Linked DNA regions of Longimicrobium terrae. The protein of the gene in region 2 interacts with the protein of the main gene of each other region in a pairwise test. Links are inferred from orthologs where the notes say so. Each region holds a gene or a part of one and is shown on either strand. Other genes may lie near its edges. The genes, in order: ftsZ and rlmN.

Evidence for each region.
Region 1: the proteins of rlmN (region 2) and ftsZ interact in binary tests that used the Escherichia coli proteins (3 or more experiments, as listed by UniProt). The link is inferred for Longimicrobium terrae from one-to-one orthologs.

What each region holds. Positions count from the first base shown.
Region 1 is NZ_JACHIA010000018.1:54,992-64,705, forward strand. Bases 6,319-9,154 are described here. They hold ftsZ (cell division protein FtsZ), read right to left. Parts: upstream 8,468-9,154; coding sequence 7,169-8,467; downstream 6,319-7,168. Other genes in these bases: HNQ61_RS21765 (M23 family metallopeptidase), read right to left, coding at 6,319-7,059; ftsA (cell division protein FtsA), read right to left, coding at 8,537-9,154. In the rest of the region: HNQ61_RS21740 (KUP/HAK/KT family potassium transporter), read right to left, coding at 1-1,656; recombinase RecA, read right to left, coding at 1,905-2,945; HNQ61_RS21750 (threonine aldolase family protein), read right to left, coding at 3,102-4,154; HNQ61_RS21755 (hypothetical protein), read right to left, coding at 4,797-5,030; hisA (1-(5-phosphoribosyl)-5-[(5-phosphoribosylamino)methylideneamino]imidazole-4-carboxamide isomerase), read right to left, coding at 5,027-5,764; more of HNQ61_RS21765, read right to left, coding at 5,764-6,318; more of ftsA, read right to left, coding at 9,155-9,714. UniProt on the Escherichia coli protein: Essential cell division protein that forms a contractile ring structure (Z ring) at the future cell division site. The regulation of the ring assembly controls the timing and the location of cell division.
Region 2 is NZ_JACHIA010000024.1:52,037-61,851, forward strand. Bases 6,808-9,744 are described here. They hold rlmN (dual-specificity RNA methyltransferase RlmN), read right to left. Parts: upstream 8,861-9,744; coding sequence 7,754-8,860; downstream 6,808-7,753. Other genes in these bases: HNQ61_RS24785 (RluA family pseudouridine synthase), read right to left, coding at 6,808-6,826; HNQ61_RS24790 (hypothetical protein), read left to right, coding at 7,201-7,488; HNQ61_RS24795 (hypothetical protein), read left to right, coding at 7,490-7,732; HNQ61_RS24805 (fructose PTS transporter subunit IIA), read left to right, coding at 9,028-9,486; HNQ61_RS24810 (VanZ family protein), read left to right, coding at 9,486-9,744. Also shown: HNQ61_RS24750 (NFACT RNA binding domain-containing protein), read right to left, coding at 38-1,735; panB (3-methyl-2-oxobutanoate hydroxymethyltransferase), read left to right, coding at 1,836-2,660; panC (pantoate--beta-alanine ligase), read left to right, coding at 2,657-3,526; panD (aspartate 1-decarboxylase), read left to right, coding at 3,561-3,935; HNQ61_RS29745 (hypothetical protein), read left to right, coding at 3,941-4,774; HNQ61_RS24775 (HD domain-containing protein), read left to right, coding at 4,746-5,339; HNQ61_RS24780 (LytR C-terminal domain-containing protein), read left to right, coding at 5,317-5,853; more of HNQ61_RS24785, read right to left, coding at 5,888-6,807; more of HNQ61_RS24810, read left to right, coding at 9,745-9,815.

The DNA.
Region 1 (9,714 bases), on a different replicon or contig from region 2:
CATGAAGCCGTACCGCAGCGTGATGCGGTAGAAGCCGTGCCCCAGCTCCTGCACCACCGTGCGCTCCCCGCCCTGCAGGTGCGGTACCTCTTCCGTCATCACCGCCAGAAACACGGTGTGCTGGTGCAGCACCTGGTAGTGCTTCAGGCTGTGCAGCAGCGCGGGAGGCGTGCCGTTGGGGTTGCCGTACATGAACACGGCCGTTCCGCGCACCCGGTGCGGCGGGTTGTTCCCCACGTCCGCCAGAAACATGTCCACCGGAAGCGTGCTGGAGGCCATGCGCTCCGCCAGAATGCCGCGCCCCGTCTTCCACGTCGTCATCAGCCCAAAGATCAGCGCGCCCACCACAAGGGGAAACCAGCCCCCGTGCGGAATCTTGACCAGGTTGGCGCCCAGGAAGGCGAAGTCGATGGTCAGGAACACCGCCGTGAACGACCACGACGCCAGCCGCGGCCACTTCCACTTTTCCCGCTCCACCGTAAACAGCAGCAGCGTGGTCACCACCATGGTCGTGGTCACCGCCACGCCGTACGCGGCCGCCACGTGCGTGCTGTCGCGAAAGCCAAGGACGAGGCCGATGCACGAAATCATCAGCACCCAGTTGATGGCGGGAATGTAGATCTGCCCCCGCTCGCGGGACGAGGTGTGCTCGATCTGCACCCGCGGCATGTACCCCAGCTGTACCGCCTGCATGGTCAGGCTGAACGCCCCCGTGATCAGTGCCTGCGACGCGATCACCGCCGCCATCGTGGCGATCACCACCACCGGGTACAGCGCCCACGGCGGCACCATGCGGTAGAACGGGTTGTCCACCGCGGCCGGGTTGTGAATCAGCAGCGCGCCCTGCCCGAAGTAGTTCAGCAGCAGCGCGGGAAGCACCACCCAGTACCACGCCAGCTTGATGGGCTTGCGCCCGAAGTGCCCCATGTCGGCGTACAGCGCCTCGCCGCCGGTCACGCACAGGAACACGGAGCCCAGCACCAGAAAGCCGTTCCATCCGTTGTGGATGAAGAAGCGCGCGCCGTACAGCGGGTTCATGGCCCACAGCACGCTGAAGTCGCGCACCAGGTTCATCACCCCGAGGACGGCGATGATGACGAACCACAGCAGCGTCACCGGGCCGAAGATGCGGCCCACGCCCCCGGTGCCGTACTTCTGCACCCAGAACAGGCCGATCAGGATGGCGATGGTGATGGGGATGATGTAGGGCGAAAAGAAGGGCGTAGCCACCTCCAGCCCCTCCACTGCGCTCAGCACCGAGATGACGGGGGTGATCATCCCGTCGCCGTACAGCAGCGCCGTGCCGAACAGCCCCAGCATGATGAGCACCCAGCGGCTGTTCTTCTTGAGCGCGCCCACCGGCGTCACCAGCGAGGTGAGCGCCAGAATGCCCCCCTCGCCGCGGTTGTCGGCCCGCAGCACGAAGATGGCGTACTTGATGGAGATGACCAGCAGCAGCGCCCAGAAGATGAGCGAAAGCACGCCCAGCACGTTGTCGCGCGTGGGGTGAAGCCCGTGCGTGTGGTGAAAGGATTCGCGGACCGTGTAGAGTACACTGGTTCCGATGTCGCCGTAGACGACGCCCAGCGCGGAAAGGGAGAGCAGCGCCAGGTAGCGCCCCTTGGGCTCGGCGTGTCCGTGCTCGTTTGCGCTCACAACCGGATTCCGTGGTCAGTGGCGGCGGCGCCGGGCGACAGATCGCCCGTGCGCCCCGCGCAACCCGCGGGTGCATGTGCAACCGCGGTGCCGGACGTCAGTACAACGCGGCGAGCGACAAGGTCGGGGTCGCGGCGGGGCGCGTCAACGGATGCGGCCCGCGCCGCGGGTTCGGCCGAGGCGGGCCGCGGAACGCGAAAGGCCCCTTCCGCGGTGGAAGGGGCCTTGTTGCGCCGTGGCGCGGTACGTCAGTCGTCGCTCTCGGGGGCGGCGGCGGCGATGCCGTTCATCCCCAGTACTTCCTTGACCTGCACCTCGATGGCCGCGGCCACCTGCGGGTTTTCCTGCAGAAAGGCCTTGGCGTTCTCGCGCCCCTGCCCCAGCCGCACGTCGCCGTACGAGAACCAGGCGCCGGACTTGTTGATCACGTCCTGCTCCACCGCCAGGTCCACGATGATGCCGTAGTGGTCGATGCCCACGTTGAACATGATGTCGAAGTCCGCCTGCTTGAAGGGCGGCGCCACCTTGTTCTTGACGACCTTGACGCGCGTCTTGTTGCCCGTGAGCACGTCGCGGTCCTTGATGCTGCCGATGCGGCGGATGTCCAGCCGCAGCGAGGCGTAGAACTTGAGCGCCCGGCCGCCGGTCGTCGTTTCCGGGCTGCCGAACATCACGCCGATCTTTTCACGGATCTGGTTGGTGAAGATGACCGTGGTCTGCGTGCGGTTGATGGCTCCGGTCAGCTTGCGCAGCGCCTGGCTCATCAGGCGTGCCTGCAGGCCTACGTGGCTGTCGCCCATTTCGCCTTCGATTTCCGCCCGGGGCACCAGCGCCGCCACGGAGTCGATGACGATGACGTCCACCGCGTTGGAGCGCACCAGCACTTCGGCGATCTCCAGCCCCTGCTCACCCGTGTCCGGCTGCGACACCAGCAGGTTGTCGACGTCCACGCCCAGCTTGCGCGCGTACTCGATGTCCAGCGCGTGCTCCGCGTCGATGAACGCGGCCACGCCGCCGATCTTCTGCGCGTTGGCGATCACGTGAAGGCAGAGCGTCGTCTTGCCGGACGACTCCGGGCCGTAGATCTCGGTCACGCGGCCGCGCGGAATGCCGCCCACGCCGATGCAGGCGTCAAGGTTGATGGCGCCCGTGGGGATGGCGGCCACCTGCACCTTGGGCCCGTTGACGCCCATCCGCATGATGGAGCCCTTGCCGTACGCCTTTTCGATCTGGCCGATGGCGACGTTCAGGGCCTTCTTCTTGTCATCCGCGACTTCGACAAATGCCATGGGAATTCCTCAGAGATAGCGTGTTCAGAAGCCGCGAACGGCTGTGCGGACAATACACCGGGCCGGGAGGTGCGTTCCCGAAGATAAGGCGAAAGTTTACACGAAAGCGAAGCGGCGCACAAGGGTTTTGTTCGCGCCGTGGACACGCTTTCCGGGTCAGCCCCGCGCGGCCTCCACAACCTCGCGCAAGGCTTGGGCGGCGCGGCGGATTCCGTCGTCGCCCACGTCCATGTGCAGCACGGAGCGCAGCCGACGCGGCCCGAACTGCGTCATCAGAATGCCGCGCTCCGCCAGCGCGGCCAGGAGGGCGGCCGGCTGCAGCGCCGCGTCTTCCAGGTCCAGCATGACGATGTTGGTGTCCGGCACGGCGGCCTGAATCCCGTCCACCGCGCCCGCGGCCTGTGCCAGTTCCCGCGCGCGGCGGTGATCCTGGGCGAGCAGCGGAAAGTTGTGCTCCAGCGCGTACAGCCCGGCCGCCGCCAGGATGCCGGCCTGCCGCATTCCCCCGCCCAGCCGCCGGCGCAGGCGCCAGGCGCGCTGCATGGTTTCCGCGTCGCCGCCCAGGATGGAACCCACGGGCGCGCCCAGCCCCTTGGAAAGCGCGAACATCACCGTGTCTGCCTCCGCCGCCCAGGCGGACATGGGCGTGCCGGTCGCCACGGAGGCGTTCGGCAGGCGCGCGCCGTCCAGGTGCACGCGCACGCCCCGCTCACGCGCCACGTCGCGCACCGCGCGCATCCGCTCCAGCGGCAGAATGCGCCCGCCCGCGCTGTTGTGGGTGTTTTCCACGCACACCAGCGAGGTCTGCGGCAGGTACGGCGTGTCCGGGCGGATGGCCTCAGCCACCAGGTCCGGGTCCAGCAGGCCGTCCGGCGTCTGCACCGCGCGCAGCTGCACGCCGCCCCACGCCGCCGCCGCGCCCTCTTCGTAGTTCAGGATGTGGCCACCCGCGTCGATCACGGCCTCTGTTCCCGGCTGGGCCCACACCAGCACGCCCGCCGTGTTGGCCATGATGCCGCTGGGAAAGAACAGGGCGGCCTCCTTGCCCAGCAGCTGCGCCGCAGCCCGCTCCAGCGCCGCCACCGTGGGGTCGTCGCCCAGCACCGCGTCGCCCACCTCGGCTTCGGCGATGGCGCGGCGCATTTCGGGCGAGGGGCGCGTCACCGTGTCGGAACGCAGATCTACCATGTCGCGAGCGGATTCGGGCATCGTTCATCCTTCAGGGAATCGTGGGAGGCGGAAAGATCCCCATCCGCCGACGCTCCGGCAAGGGACGCGCGCGTGCCCTCCATCCTCTTCCATCCCGGCGGGGCACCCCTCCAGCCAAGTCACGTCCATCCCCCCACCGAATACTCATGGAAGCTTCTCTCCTCCATTCCTGGGTTGATCTGCCCGTCCTGACATGGCGCCGTCATTCCGCGCTGATTACCGCGGGTTGCCGCAGATTACCGCATGCGCTCCCGGTTTTCCTGCGGAAATCAGCATTCCCGGAAGAGTTGCGCGGCGGAATTGCTCCCCAATCTCCGCATCACATCTCAATTTTTTCGCTTGCCCCAATTATCGCGGATTACCGCAGAACCCTTTATGAGCGACTCGCGGAAGGAGCGCGCGGCGTGTTCACTTTCAATACATACAGACCCGAAAGGCTCCGAACAAGGGCATTCGGGTGTCTGGCGAAAGATCGTGTCGCAGGTGGAAAATCAGGCGCGATCACAACGGGCCAGCCACGTGGCAACAAGATTTTTCGACCGGATGGCGGGACGCGCGTTCGTGTCCGGTTTGGGATGGACGAAACACGGAAAGCGCGCCTCCCGACGGGAGGCGCGCTGGAGATCCGCAGTATCCGGACGATCAGTTGGTGTCGGCGACTTCGGCCTTGAGGCCCAGATCGGTGAGCATGGAGACGAGATCGTACGCGGCGAACTCGTCATCCAGATCGATCTCCACCCGCTCGCCGGCGCGCACCTGCTCGAACATGCGCATGGCCTCGGGATGCGTGAGGCCGGTGTAGTTCTGCAGCACGTTCACGACCGCGTGGCCGCTGGCCCGCCCGCGTGAGCCGGTGAGCACCTCGCGCGACATCATCGCGCGGCCCGCAGCGCCTCGCCCACGTCCACCGCGCCCTCGTAGATGGCGCGGCCCATGATGGCGCCGGAAATTCCGCGTCCCTCGCGCGCCGCCGCCGCGCAGGCGCGTACGTCGTCGATCCCGCGCATGCCGCCGGAAACGATCACTTCCGCACCGGCGTGCGCGGCCAGCTCGGCGGACAGGTCCAGGTTGGGCCCCATCATCATCCCGTCCCGCTCGATGTCGGTGTGGATGATCGTCCGCACGCCATATTCGACGAGCGTGCGGGCCAGGTCGAACAGGTCCGTCCCGCTTTCCTCCACCCAGCCGCGCGCCGCGGGACGCCTGCCGCGCGCGTCCAGGCCGACGGCGATGCGGTCCGCGCCCCAGCGGGCGACGGCCGTGCGCACCAGCTCCGGGTTCTCGATCGCGGCCGTGCCGATGACGGCGCGCGCGGCGCCGGCCTCCAGCACTTCCTCCAGGTCCGCTTCCGTCCGCAGTCCCCCGCCGGTCTGCACGCGAACACCGGCGGTGGCGGCAAGCGAACGGATCAGCGCGCGGTTGCTCCCGTCCCCGAAGGCGGCGTCCAGGTCCACGACGTGAATCCACTCCGCGCCCGCCGCGGCGAACCCCGCGGCGACGGCGGCGGGATCGTCGCCGTAGACCGTTTCCCGCTCCGCCATCCCCTTTTCCAGCCGCACGCAGCGGCCCCGGCGCAGGTCGATGGCCGGGTACAGCGCAAATTCCGCCATCAGCCGCGGTCGCCCGTGCGGGCGCTGTCGCGCTTGGCGAGGCGCGGGCCGGAGACGCGCTCCAGGGCGGCCGTGCGCAGGTCGCGCGCGGCGCGGAAGCGGCCCCTGGCGCCGCCCGGGATGGGCGCGCCGGTCAGGTAGCGGATGGACGACGGATCGACGGGGCGGCCGTCCATGTGGAACTCGTAGTGCAGGTGCGGCCCGGTGCTGAGCCCCGTGGTGCCCACGAAGCCGATCAGCTGGCCCTGGCGCACGCGGACGCCGGGACGGATGCCGGGCGCGAAGCCGCGCATGTGGCCGTAGCGGCTGCCGTATCCCCGCTGGTGGCGGATTTCCACAAGGTTGCCGTATCCGCCCGCCCACCCGGCGCGCGCGATCACCCCGTCGCCCACGGCGCGGACCGGCGTGCCCATGGAGGCCGCGTAGTCGATGCCCTGGTGCGCGCGCACGCGGCGCAGGATGGGGTGAAAGCGGCCGCTGGTAAAGACGCTGCTGATGCGGCGGAACTCCAGCGGCGCCCGCAGGAACGCGCGCTTGAGCGACTCGCCGTCGCCGTCGTAGAACTCGTCCAGCCCGTCCACGGTGAAGCGGTAGGCGTCGTGCGCGCGGCCGTCGATGTCGAACTGCACGGCCAGGATGCGCGACGAGCGCGCGCTGCCGTCCGGGCGCACCATCCGCTCGTACAGGATGCGAAAGGTGTCGCCCACCTTGAGGTCGCGCGAAAAGTCGATCTGCCAGGGAAACACGCTGTCCGCCAGCAGGTCCGCCACGCGCTGCCGCTCGCCGCGGGGCACGTCGCCCTCGCCGTCCATCAGCGCCTGATACAGCGACCGGCGCACGCTTCCCGCCAGCACCGTGGTATCCGTGTGGACCGCGACCTCTTCCACCCGCGCGTTCCATCCCGCGCCCGCGGGGCGCAGCGAAAGGCGGCGGTCCGCGTCCAGCCGCGTGCTGACGGCGCGCACGGCGCCGGTGCGCGTGGAACGGCGGTACTCCACCACCAGCCCGGGGCGCACGGTACGCGGGTCCTGCACCTGGGACAGCTGCTCCAGCAGCGCGCGGGTGGCCGTCAGGTCCAGCTTGGTGCGGTCCAGAAGCTCCGAAAGCGTTTCGCCGCGGCGCAGCGTGTCGGCAAAGGCAAGCTCCGCGGGGCGGGCCTGCGCCGCCGGAAGCCACGCCGGCGGTGCCTCCATCTGCTGTTCGGCGGCGCGGAGAGTGGCCAGGCGCTGAACGCCGAGCGCCGCGCCCAGCGCGCAGAGCGCGCCGGCGGCGATGATGCGGGCGGGACGAGACATCCGTCTTCCTGCTTGGGGGTTGCAATCCTGTCCGGCCGGGGGAACGCGGCCGGGCACCAGAGACTCGCCTCCCCGCGGCGTGGGCCGCGAGGAGGCGAGGGGGCCGGCTTCAGTCCATCTGCCGGCGGATAAAGGTAGGAATCTCGAGGTCGCTGGGGACCTTGGGCTCCGGCCGCGGCGGCATCTTGTGCAGCGGCGTCACCCCCGGCTGTGCCTCGGCGCGCGGCTCGGGGCGGTGCTCCAGCCGCTCCGCGCGCGGCTCCATCCGCGGCTCGGGGCGGCTGTCCATCCCCGAAGAACGAGAGTCCAGCGACGAGCGCGCGTCGCCGGAAGCCGGACGCGGCGGGTAGGCCGTGCGCGTCCCCGCGATATCGGCGCCCGCGGGGGAGCGGCCGTGCGAGCGGAAGTCGGCGCGGATCACGCCGTCCAGCCGGTCGGGGATGATGGCGTCCTTTTCAAAGCCGGTGGCGATCACCGTGACGCGCACCTCTTCCTTCATGCTGGGGTCGTGCACGGCGCCAAAGATGATCTCGGCGTCGTCGCCCGCGGCTTCCTGGATGATGGAGGAGATCGTCGTGACCTCGTCGATCGCCAGGTCCATTCCGCCGGTGATGTTGATGAGCACGCCCGCCGCGCCGCTGATGGAGATGTTGTCCAGCAGCGGCGAGCTGATGGCCTCCTGCGCGGCCTCCATCGACCGGTTTTCGCCCCGTCCGAAGCCGGTGCCCATGAGCGCCGCGCCGCGGTTGCTCATCACCGTGCGCACGTCGGCGAAGTCCACGTTCACCTCGCCGGTCACGCGGATCAGGTCGGAGATGCCCTGCGTGGCGTGCAGCAGCACCTCGTCCGCCTTCTTGAGCGCGTCCTTGAAGCTGGTGCCCTTGCCCACGACGGCCAGGAGCCGCTCGTTGGGCACCACGATCATGGTGTCCGCCGCGCGCTTCAGCTCGGCAAGGCCCTGCTCGGCCTGCTTCATCCGCTTCTTGCCCTCGAACAGAAAGGGCTTGGTGACGATGGCGATGGTGAGCGCCCCCATCTCCCGCGCCATTTCCGCGATCAGCGGGGCGGCGCCGGTGCCGGTGCCGCCGCCCATGCCGGCGGTGATGAAGACCAGGTCGGCGCCGTCCAGCGCGCGCCGCATCTCATCCCGGTTCTCCTCCAGCGCCTGCGCGCCGATTTCCGGGCGCGCGCCGGCGCCCAGGCCGCGGGTGAGCTTGTGCCCGATCTGAATGCGGACGTCGGCCTTGCTGAGCTTCAGGACCTGCGCGTCGGTGTTCACCGAAATGAAGTCGACGCCCTCCAGGTCCTCCTCGATCATGCGGTTGACGGCGTTGCCGCCGCCGCCACCCACGCCCACCACCTTCATGCGGGCGTTCTGGGTCATCGTTTCGTCGTACTCGAAGACCATGTGCGCTGGCTCCCCAGGGGAGAAAATTCTGAACAGAAAGAACTAAAAAGCAGGCGACCGCGCGGGCTTCTAGAAGAAGTCCGCGAACCAGTCGCTGATGCGCTTTACGATGCCGTTGACCGAAGCGCCGGCGAGGGCGCTGCTTTCGGGAGTGTCCGTGATGAGGCGTCGCGACCCGTAGACCGCGAGTCCGGCGGCGGTCGCAAACTTGGGGCGGCGGACGGAATCCGCAAGCCCGCCGAGTCCCTCGCCGGGCACGCCGATGCGCACGGACGAGGCAAAGGTGCGCTCCGCCAGCTCCACCACGCCCTGCAGCGCGGCGCCGCCGCCGGTGAGCACCACGCCGCCGCCCAGCTCGCCCCCGCCGAACCCCGCGCGCTCCAGCTCGGCCGCGACGAGCCCAAAGATCTCGTCCATCCGCTGCTCGATGATGTGCGCCAGCAGCTCGCGCGCGACGTGGCGCGTCTGCCCCGCCGCCGCGCCCGGGATCTCGAACGTTTCATCCGGCCGCACGAAGTCCGCGCGGGCCACGCCGAAGCGCTCCTTGGCGCGCCCCGCCTCGGCGTACGGAAGCGAGAGGCCCTTGGCGATGTCGTTCGTGACCGTCGCGCCGCCCCAGGGGAGCGAGGTCAGGTGCTTGATCTTGCGCTCGTGAAAGACGCACAGGTCCGTCGTCCCCCCGCCCAGTTCCACGAGGGCGACGCCGATCTCCATCTCGTCTTCCGTCAGCACGGCGAGCGACGAGGCCAGCGGCTCCAGCACGAGCTCCGCGACGGTGTAGCCGGCGCGGGTGACGGCCTTGCGCACGTTCTGGCTGGCGCTGGCGCTGCCGGTGACGATGAAGACCTCGGCCTCCAGCCGGGTCCCCGCCATGCCGACGGGGTCGCGGATGCCGTCCTGCGCGTCGACGATGTACTCCTGCGGGATCGCGTGGATCAGCTCGCGGTCGCCGGGGATGACCACGGCGCGGGCGACTTCCTGCACGCGGTCCACGTCGCCCGTGCGGATCTCACCGTCCCCCGCCGGGCGCCCGCCGACGGCGACGACGCCGGTGCTGGGCCAGGCGTGGATGTGCTCGCCCGCGATGCCGGTGTACAGCCGCTGCACGGTCACGCCGGCCATCAATTCCGCTTCCTTGACCGCCTTGCGCACGGACTCGGTGGTGGCCTCGATGTCGGTGACGATCTCGCGGCGGATGCCGCCGGTGCGCGCCTGCCCCACCCCCAGCACCTTGACCTGGGCGCGGT
Region 2 (9,815 bases):
TCTGTGTGATGTTTTTCTGGTCGTGCTTCGAGCGGGATCATTCGACTACGCGCAGACGTTCCTCCAGCGCGGCGTCGGGGGCGACGAAGATGGTCTTGGCCTGGACGAGGCTTACGCGTCCGGGCGGGGCGCCGCGCGGTTTGCGGACGTAGCGGCGCCGCGTCCAGTCCACCGCGACGGTGCCCGATGAGCGCGCCTTGCTGTAGTACGCCGCCAGCACCGCCGCTTCTTCCAGGTCGCGGGCCGGGGGCGCACCCTCTTCCCGCCAGCGGAGAACGACGTGGGAGCCGGGGACGGAGCGGGCGTGCAGCCATACGTCCCCCGGCGCCGCGTGGCCGAACGTAAGCCGGTCGTTGTCCCTGGAACTGCGCCCCACGCGCACCTCGATGCCCCCTGACGTGCGATACGGCCGGTAGGGAAGTCGTTCGTCGTCCGCGGAGGCGGAGGCGCGCTCGGCCGCTTCCGGGCGGCGCAGGGCGGCTTCCACGCCCTCCGGCACCTCTCCCGCCTCCAGCGAGGCGATGACGCCCATCCACCGATCGCGTTCCCGCTCCGCCTCCGCCACCAGTTCGGGGAGGCGCGCGTGCGCCTTGTCCCGGCGGCGGGCCTGCTCGTACAGCCGCTCCGCGTTCTCGTGCGGGCGCAGCGCGGGTTCCAGCGGCACCGTCACCTCGTCGCCCTCAAAGCCGGGGAGCACGACGCTGTCGGTGCCCGGCTCCAGCCAGTCCAGGTGAGCCAGGATCAGGTCGCCCCATCCGCGCAGCCGGTCCGCCTCGCCCGTCTTTCCCATGTCCGCCGCGAGGCGCGAAAGACGCTTCTCTGCACCCGCGAGCCGCCTCCGCGCGCGCTCCAGCAGTTCGGCCCCGGGCGCGGCGGCGGCCTCCACGGCATCGTCCGCCGGCTGCTCGCGAGACACCTGCTCCATCGCGGCCAGAAGGGACGTGTGCGGCGCGGACTCCGTTCCGGGGAGAAGGAGCGGATAGGGCTGCGGACCCGACGAGGTGCGCAGGAGCACGGGGGTGGAGGCATCCCCATCCGCCATTTCCCACCACCGCTCGAACGCATCCTCCAGGACGTCCTCCCCATCCACCGAAGCCGCCAGGCCCAGGATCCACGACGCGTTCATGGGGCTGGCGAAGGCGAAGCGGCGGACGAGGGCGCGCGCGCGGTCCGCGGGCGGGATCCCGGCGAGCGCGTCGGTCCACTCCGCGAGCAGCTCCGCGCGGGGGCGGCCGGGGAGGACGCGCCGGGTGGGCGGGGGAGGGAGGTAGACCGCGCCGGCCCGCAGCGCGCGCTCGCCGGCGGAGCGGGCGCGGAGGACGGAAATGATGCGCCGGGTTTCGGCATCCACCAGCAGCGCGTTCCACTGGTTGGTGTGCAGCTCGATGACCAGCGCCCGGCGCGCGCCGCGAAAGCGCGCCCCCTCGTGCAGGTCGATGCGCAGCAGCCGCTCGTCCGCGGGGGACGAGACGCGGGTGATGCGCGCCGACAGCTCCGACGGGTCCGGCGGGCGCGCGCCGTCCTCCGCGAGCGAGGCGGCGTCCACCAGGCGCACCCAGCCCCGGCGCGGGTGCAGGTCCCAGCGCAGCGCCTGCCCGCGGTCCAGCGGCAGCGTGCAGGAAAGGTCGCGGGCAAACACGGGCTGGCCGGCCGCGGCGCGGCCCCGCAGGGCGGCGCCGAGCTCCGCCGCGAGGGCGCGCACCAGCAGCGGATCGTAACGGATAAGGTTTGACACGCGGCCCAACTTCGGGTTACTTTCACGGCCCGTCAACCCGCAGTCCCATGCGCGATTTTCCGGCGTCCGGTCCGGTGTTCGCCACGCACGATGTAACGGGATGTCCACTCAGCGGGGAAGCGGGCCGCGGCGGGTGACCGTCGCCGAGCTGCGCGAAATGAAGCGCCGCGGCGAAAAGATCGCCGCGCTCACGGCATACGACTACCTCTTCGCCCGCCTGGTAGACGGCGCGGGCGTGGATGTCGTGCTCGTGGGCGACTCCCTCGGCCAGGTCATCCTCGGCCTGGATACCACCGTTCCCGTCACACTCGACGACATGATCCACCACGCCCGCGCGGTTCGCCGCGGCGTGGAGCGGGCCCTGCTCGTCGTCGACCTCCCCTTTCTCACCTACCAGGTCAGCCGCGAAGACGCCCTGCGCAATGCCGGGCGCGTGCTTCAGGAAACCGGGGCGCAGGCGGTGAAGCTGGAAGGGGGCTCCCCCGAAATCGCCGACACCGTCGCCGCGCTGGTGCGCGCCGGCATTCCCGTCATGGGCCACCTGGGCTTTACCCCCCAGTCGGTTCACGTGCAGGGCGTGCGCGTGCAGGGCAAGGGCGAAGAAGCGGCGGAGCGGATGATGGCCGAAGCGCGCCGCCTGGAGCAGGCCGGCGCCTTTTCCGTCGTCCTGGAGCTGGTGCCCGGCCCGCTGGCCGCGGCGGTGACGGAAAGCGTGTCCATTCCCACCATCGGCATCGGCGCCGGCGTGGGGTGCGACGGGCAGGTGCTGGTGCTGCACGACATGCTGGGGCTCAACACCGGCTTCAACCCGCGCTTTCTGCGCCGCTTCGCCGACGTGGGGCAGGCGGTGACGGACGGGGTGGGCGAGTACGTGCGCACGGTCAAGGACGGGGCGTATCCCGGCCCGGAACACACCTTCGAATGAGCATGGCCGTGGACGCGCGCCCCCTGCAGCTGGTGCACGGCCGCGCCGATCTTCGCGCCGCGATCGCCGCCGCGCGCGACGCCGGGGAGACGGTGGCGCTGGTGCCGACGATGGGCTTTCTGCACGCCGGGCACATGTCGCTGGTGGACCGCGCCCGCGAGCTGGCGGACCGGGTGATGATGTCCATCTTCGTCAACCCGCTGCAGTTCGGCCCCAGCGAAGACCTGGACCGCTACCCGCGCGACCTGGACGGCGACCTGGAGCTGGCACGCGAGCACGGCGTGGACCTGGTCTTTGCCCCTTCCGCCGCGGAGATGTATCCGCACGGCGCGCAGCAGGTGATGGTGGAGCCGGGGCCGCTGGGGTCGCGCATGGAGGGGGCCATCCGCCCCGGCCACTTCAGCGGCATGCTGACCGTGGTCGCCAAGCTGTTCGGCCTGTTCATGCCGGACGTGGCGGTATTTGGTCAAAAGGATTTTCAGCAGGCCACGCTCATCCGCCGCATGGTGGGGGACCTCAACATCCCCGTCCGCGTGGAGGTGGCGCCCATCGTGCGGGAGGCCGACGGCTTGGCGATGAGCTCCCGGAACGTTTATCTTTCCGTGGAGGAGCGCGAGCGCGCCCTGGCCCTGCACCGCGGGCTGCAGCGGGCAGACGCGCTGTTCGCCGGGGGCGAGCGCGACGCGGCGGTGCTGCGGCAGGCACTGTGGGCGGCGCTGCGGGTGCCGGGGATCGAGCCGGAGTACGCTGAGGCGGTGAACCCCGACACGCTGGAGCCGGTGACCGCCGCGGCGCCGGGAACCGTGCTGCTGGTGGCGGCGCGGGTGGGTGGAACGCGGCTGATCGACAACGCGGTCCTTTTCTGATTTCACGAGCAGGCGTCCACACTGGGAGGCTGCCATGCTTCGCAACATGTGCAAGAGCAAGATCCACCGGGCCACGGTGACCGGGGCGGATCTCAACTATATCGGCTCCATCACGATTGATCCCGAGCTGATGGAAGCCGCGGATCTGCTGGAGTTCGAGCAGGTGGCCGTCGTGAACGTCAACAACGGCGCGCGGTTCGAGACGTACGTGATCCCCGGTGAGCGCGGCCGGGGCGAGATGTGCCTGAACGGCGCCGCCGCGCGCCTGGTGCATCCCGGCGACAAGGTCATCGTCATCAGCTACGCGCAGTACGACGAGGCGGAAATGGCCAGCTACCGGCCGCGCTTCATCTTCGTGGACGAGCAGAACCGCATCTCGCGCGACGCCCTGCGGGCCGTCAGCTCCTGACGCCCGTGGGTCCCTGGACCGGCGTCGTACTGGCGCTGGCGGAGCCGGGGAGCGACGGGCTTCGCTCCCGGCTGTCCACCTACCTGCACCCCCTGGCGGGGCGCCCGCTGGCCTGGCATGCGGTAAGCTGCCTGGCCGCGCTGCGTCCGGCCCCGGCGCGCATCGTGGTGGTGGGGGGTGAGCTCGCCATCGAACTGTTTGGCGACATCGACTGTGTGGTCGATGTACTTCCCGCCACGGAAGCGGCGCTGGGCGGCGCCGTTCTGCCCGCGGAAGGGCGCGTGCTGGTGGTGGATGCCGCCGCACCCACCGCCGGCCCCGCGCTGGACCGCCTGCTGAAGCGGCCGGACGACGTGCTTCTGGAGGGCGGAGACGGCGCGGTGCTCGCGGCGTGGATCGGGCCGGAGGGCGCGGAGCGGCTGGTGGCGCGCGGCGGCGACCTGTCCGTCCTGCGCGCTCTTTCCGGGATCGCCGTCGTCCCTGACCCCGCCGGCTTCGTGGTGCGCGACCGCGCCTCGCTGGCCCGCGCCGGCGGCGCCATCCGCGACCGCGTCGTCCATCGGCTGATGAACGAGGGGGTCACCTTTCTCCTTCCCCAGACGGTGCTGGTGGACGTGGGCGTGGTCATCGGCCGCGATTCCGTCATCTACCCCGGCTGCGTACTGGAGGGGCAGACGGTGGTGGGCGACGAAACGGTCATCGGCCCGTGCTGCCGCATCGTCAGTTCGCGCGTGGGGAGCGGCGTGGAGCTTCGCGGCTTCAACTACGTGTCGCACACCGCCATCCGCAATCGCGCCATCCTGGAATCCCATGCCCGCCGCGGCTTTGACGACGAGTGATCCCGGCCCGCTGGTGCGCGCCGCAGCCCGCGGCGAACTTCCCAAGTGGGCGCACGTTTCCGAGAAGCGGCGCGCGCACATGGCGCGCGTGGCCGCGCTGATGGCGGAATGGGCGTCCGGACTGGGGCTTTCCGAAGGCGACCAGGCGCGCTGGACGGCCACCGGCTGGCTGCACGATGCGTTGCGCGAAGGCACGCCGGACGAACTGCGCCCCCAGGTTCCGCCCGCCTTTCACGATCTTCCCGGCAAGCTGCTGCACGGCCCCGCCGCCTCCGAGCGCTTGGCCGGCGAGGTGGATGAGGAGATGCTGGAGGCCATCCGCTACCACACGCTCGGCTCGCCCCGGTGGAAGGCGCTCGGCCGGGCGCTGTACCTGGCGGATTTTCTGGAGCCGGGGCGCCGGTACGAGACGGAGTGGACCGCGTCGCTGCGCGCCCGTATGCCGGCGGAGATGGACGCCGTGCTGCGCGAGGTGGTGGAGGCGCGGGTGCGGCACGTGATGGAAAGCGGGTCCGCGCTGCATCCAGAAACGCAGGCGTTCCATGGCCAGGTCAGCGCCGCGTAGCGCGGCCGCCAAGGGCGGCTCCGGCGGCGGGCGGATTCAGGTAATCGGCCTGTTTCTGCTGCTGCTGCTGGTGGCCGTGCTGGTGGGGTCCATGGTGGCGGGGTTGATGGGCGGCGGGGGCGAACTGGCCCGGCCCGTTGCCGCGGCGGATTCGGCTGCCGCCACGGCGGACCCGGTTTCCGCCACGCCCGCCCAGGGGCCGCGGCCGGGTGCGCGCGTCCGCGTGGAAGTGCTGAACGCGTCCGGCATCCCCGGGCTGGCGGCGGAAGGACGGCGCGTACTGCGCGACCGCGGCTTCGACGTCGTCTTTATCGGCAACGGCGCCGGGTTTCCGCCCGACAGTTCGCTCGTCCTTGACCGCGTAGGGCGGATGGACGCCGCGCGCGAGGTGGCGGACGCCATCGGAATCCGCCGCGTGCAGCCCAAGCCGGACGCCAACATGTACGTGGACGCGACGGTGGTGCTGGGAAAGGACTGGCGCGCGGCGCCGGAGAGCGGGGAAGCGCAGCAGTAAAAGATGCGGATCGGCACAACGCGGCCCGGGCGAATCAGCCCCGGGCCGTTTCGTTTTTCAGCACCTCGATCGCGGCCCGCAGATCCTCCGCCAAGGGTGCGCGCAGCTCCACCGGTGCACCCGTGGCGGGATGCGTAAAGGCCAGCCGCTCCGCGTGCAGCGCCTGCCGCTTTACCAGATCCACACGGCGGCGTCCGTACTGCCTGTCGCCCAGGACGGGGTGGCCGGCGTGCTGCATGTGCACGCGGATCTGGTGCGTCCGCCCCGTCTCCAGTTCCAGGCGCACCAGCGTCGCGTTGGGATAGCGCTCCACGACCTCGTAGCGCGTCAGCGCGGGCTCGCCGTTGGGCCGGGTGACGCGCAGGGTGGGATTGCGCGGGTCCCGCGCGATGGGCGCGTCGATCATTCCCCGGTCCTGCGTCACGACGCCGTCCACCAGGGCCAGGTACTCGCGCTTCAGTTCGCCCGCACGCAGCTGCAGATCCAGCCGGTGATGCGCGTGCGCCGTCCGCGCAAACAGCACCAGTCCGGAGGTGTCGCGGTCGATGCGGTGCACGGGATGCACGCGCGCCCGGATTCCGCGCTGCTGAAGGTGCCACGCCACCCCGTGCGCCAATGTGCGGTCCTGCCCCGGCGAGGTGGGGTGGACGAGCACGAACGGCGGCTTGTCGATGACCAGCAGGTCCTCGTCTTCCGCCACGATGGACAGCGGCATCTCCACGGGGGTCAGCCCCGGTTCCTCGTCCACCACCAGCCGCACCTCCACCAGATCCCCCGCCTTGACCTTGCCCGCCAGCCACCCGGGCTTGCGGTTCATCTGCACGCCCCTGCTGCGCGTAAGCCGCTGAATCATCCGCCCCGATATCCCCAGCGTTTCCGTCAGCAGCTGCTGCAGCGTGCGGCCCGCCTCGTCGGCGGTAACGGTGTGCTTGACCCACTGGGGCTTGCGCCCGGATTCGGCTGGCTGCGGCATGATACGGCGTCGGGGCGATCAGAATACTCAGGAACCACGACAATCTACGCGTCCCGGCCCCGATGCACGACCGGCCTCGTTTCCATGCGCGATTCCGATGGCCGACAGGGCCCGAGGGTTAGCGGTCTCATGGTTGGATGCGGGATCGCGAGAGGCGGGCGTACTCGCGGCGGCGGCAAACGGAACGGCGGGAATCCCGAACAAGACACCGGGCGTGCGTGGCGGGTCGCGGTGGAGTGAAACACCTGTGGCGTATAGAGATAGGGATAAAGAAAAGGCTTGACGGCAGGAGCGGAGTCGTGCACCATTGTGGCGTTCAGATTGTCCATGTGCGCCGCAGGCCCGGCGCCTACCCGCACCGCGGAAGGGCACCCATGTCCACCCTCTCTGATCCGGAAGTGACCGGCGAACCCGCGTCCGCCGAGTACACCGTCCCCGCCGGCTACGGCACCATGCGCCTGCGCGAGCACGCCGTTCCGTTCGGCGCGTACGTAGACGCCGAGCCCGTCGTCCGGCGCGCCAGGCCCGATTACCGGGCCCGGACGCGCGACATGCTGGCGCGCGTGGCGGTGGTGCGGCGCGCGCTCGACGAGGACCAGCGCGAGATCGACCGCCTGCGACGCGAAACCCGGTGCGTCATCGACGGCCTGCTCGCGGCCTGACATGTGGAAGGAAGTGCTCGACACCACCCGCACGCTGCTGCGGCTGGCCGAAGACCTGCGCCAGAACCGCGAGGAGATCAGGGAAATCCGCCGCGAGCTTCACGATCTGGCGCTGGCGGTGCAGCGGGTGTCGCTGGAGGTGGCGCAGGTGCGCGAGGCGGGAGAAAAGGACCGAGAGGTGCTGGTGCTGCAGTTGGAAAACCAGATCCTGCGCGCCCGCACCCTCGCCGTGTCGGCGGGATGAGCGGTGCGGGCCGCGGGAATGCTAGATCGAGCCCATCTGCACCGGGGCGCGGCCCTGCGTGACCTCGGCGCGAAGCTGGCCGCACGCGGCGGCGATGTCGCTGCCGCGCGATTCACGGACGGCGGCGCTGATCCCCTGGCGGCCCAGCCGCTCCACGAACAGGTCCAGCCGAGCGCGGCGGCTCGGCTTCCACTCCGTGCCCGGAATGGGATTGAACGGAATGAGGTTCACGAACGCGTTGAACTCCCGGACCACGCGGGCGAGCTCGTCCGCCAGTTCAGGCAGGTCGGTGACGCCGTCGATCATCACGTACTCGAACGTAATGCGCTTTCCGCCGGCCGCGTCAAACCGGCGCAGGGCGTCCAGCAGTTCGTCGATGTCGTACTTTTTTTCCAGCGGAATCAGCTTCTGCCGGAGTTCGTGGTTGGGCGCGTGCAGCGACACGGCCAGGCGGTACTGCTCCGGCATCTCCGCCAGCCGCTGAATGCCCGGCACCACGCCCACCGTGCTGATGGTGATGCGGCGCGCGCCGAACTTGTAGCCGCGGTTCAGGATGGCCAGGGTGGGGAACACGGCCTTGGGGTTCATGAGCGGCTCGCCCATCCCCATGAAGACGATGTTGGTGATGTCGTCGTAGCCGTTTTCCTGCGCCCAGCGGCGCGCCCCGCGGAACTGCGCCACGATCTCGCCGGCCGAAAGCTGGCGCCGGTATCCCGCCCAGCCGGTGGCGCAGAAGGTGCACGCCATGGCGCACCCCGCCTGCGACGAGATGCACAGCGTCAGGCGCGTGGGGGTGGGGATGAGGACGGACTCGATCAGTTCTCCGTCGGCCAGGCGCCACAGGTGCTTGGCGGTGCCGTCCACGGAGCGGGAGATCTTGGCCGGCTCGGGCGCGGTGAAAGAGAATGCTTCGGCCAGTGCCGCGCGCTCCGCCTGCGGCAGGTCGCTCATTTCGGCGAAGCCGGCCGCGCCGCGCTCGTACAGCCAGCGCAGCACCTGCCCCACGCGGTACGCCGGCTGGCGGCGGCCGGTGAAGTGCTCGCGCAGCGCGGATTCCGCCACTTCGGGCAGCAGGCCCACGAGGTCGGCGAGGGCTGAAACGGGCGTGGGCTGGGCGGTGGCGATCATCCGTGCGTTCCGTGATGCTGGGCGCGTGCAAACCGGGTAGTTCACCGCACGCGCCGCCATGTTCCCCGCGTGCTTGTCGGCATTTGGCGCGAGCGTTAGCTTTTGCAAGCTCCGCACCCGGCCACGCCATGGCGTGGCCTGTCCGTTTCCCGGCCTTGAGGCTTGCAGTGCTGCTCAACGAGCTGCTCACTCCCGAACGCGTGCGCGTCCCCCTGCGGGGCGGTTCCAAGCAGGATCTTCTGCAGGAACTGGTGGCGCTGCTGCACGATCAAGGCGCCGTCGCCGACGCGGAGGGCGTGCTGGCCTCCGTTCGCCAGCGCGAGGAACTGCTGAGCACGGGCGTGGGAAGCGGCGTCGCCATCCCGCACGGCAAGAGCAACTCGGTGCCGGAACTGGTGATGGCGGCGGGCGTCACCCGCGAGCCGGTGGACTTCGACTCGCTGGACGGGCAGCCCGTGCGGCTGATGTTTCTGCTGGTGGGGCCGGAGAACGCGGCCGGGCAGCACGTAAAGGCGCTGTCGCGCATTTCGCGCATGGTGCGCCGCGACGGCTTTCGCGAGCGCCTGGTGGCGGCGCAGTCCGCCGACGAGTTCATGGCGCTTCTGGCGGAGGCTGAGGCGCTCTGATGCGCCGGCTGCTGCCCTGGATTCCCGCGCTCGCCTGGGCGGTCGCCATCTACCTGGTTTCCGGGCGCAGTTCGGTTCCGGTGCCGGGCGTAAGCGGCGCCGACAAGGTGCTGCACTTCGGGGCGTACGCCCTGCTGGGCGGGCTGCTGGCCTTTGCGGCGCACCGCTCGGCGCTGCACCCCGGGGTGGCCGTGATCCTGGGAGTGCTGTACGGCGCGAGCGACGAAATTCACCAGAGTTTCGTGCCGGGGCGCTCTCCCGACATTCGTGACTGGGTAGCCGACGCGCTGGGCGTCTGCTTCGCCGTCTTTCTGTACACACGCTGGCGC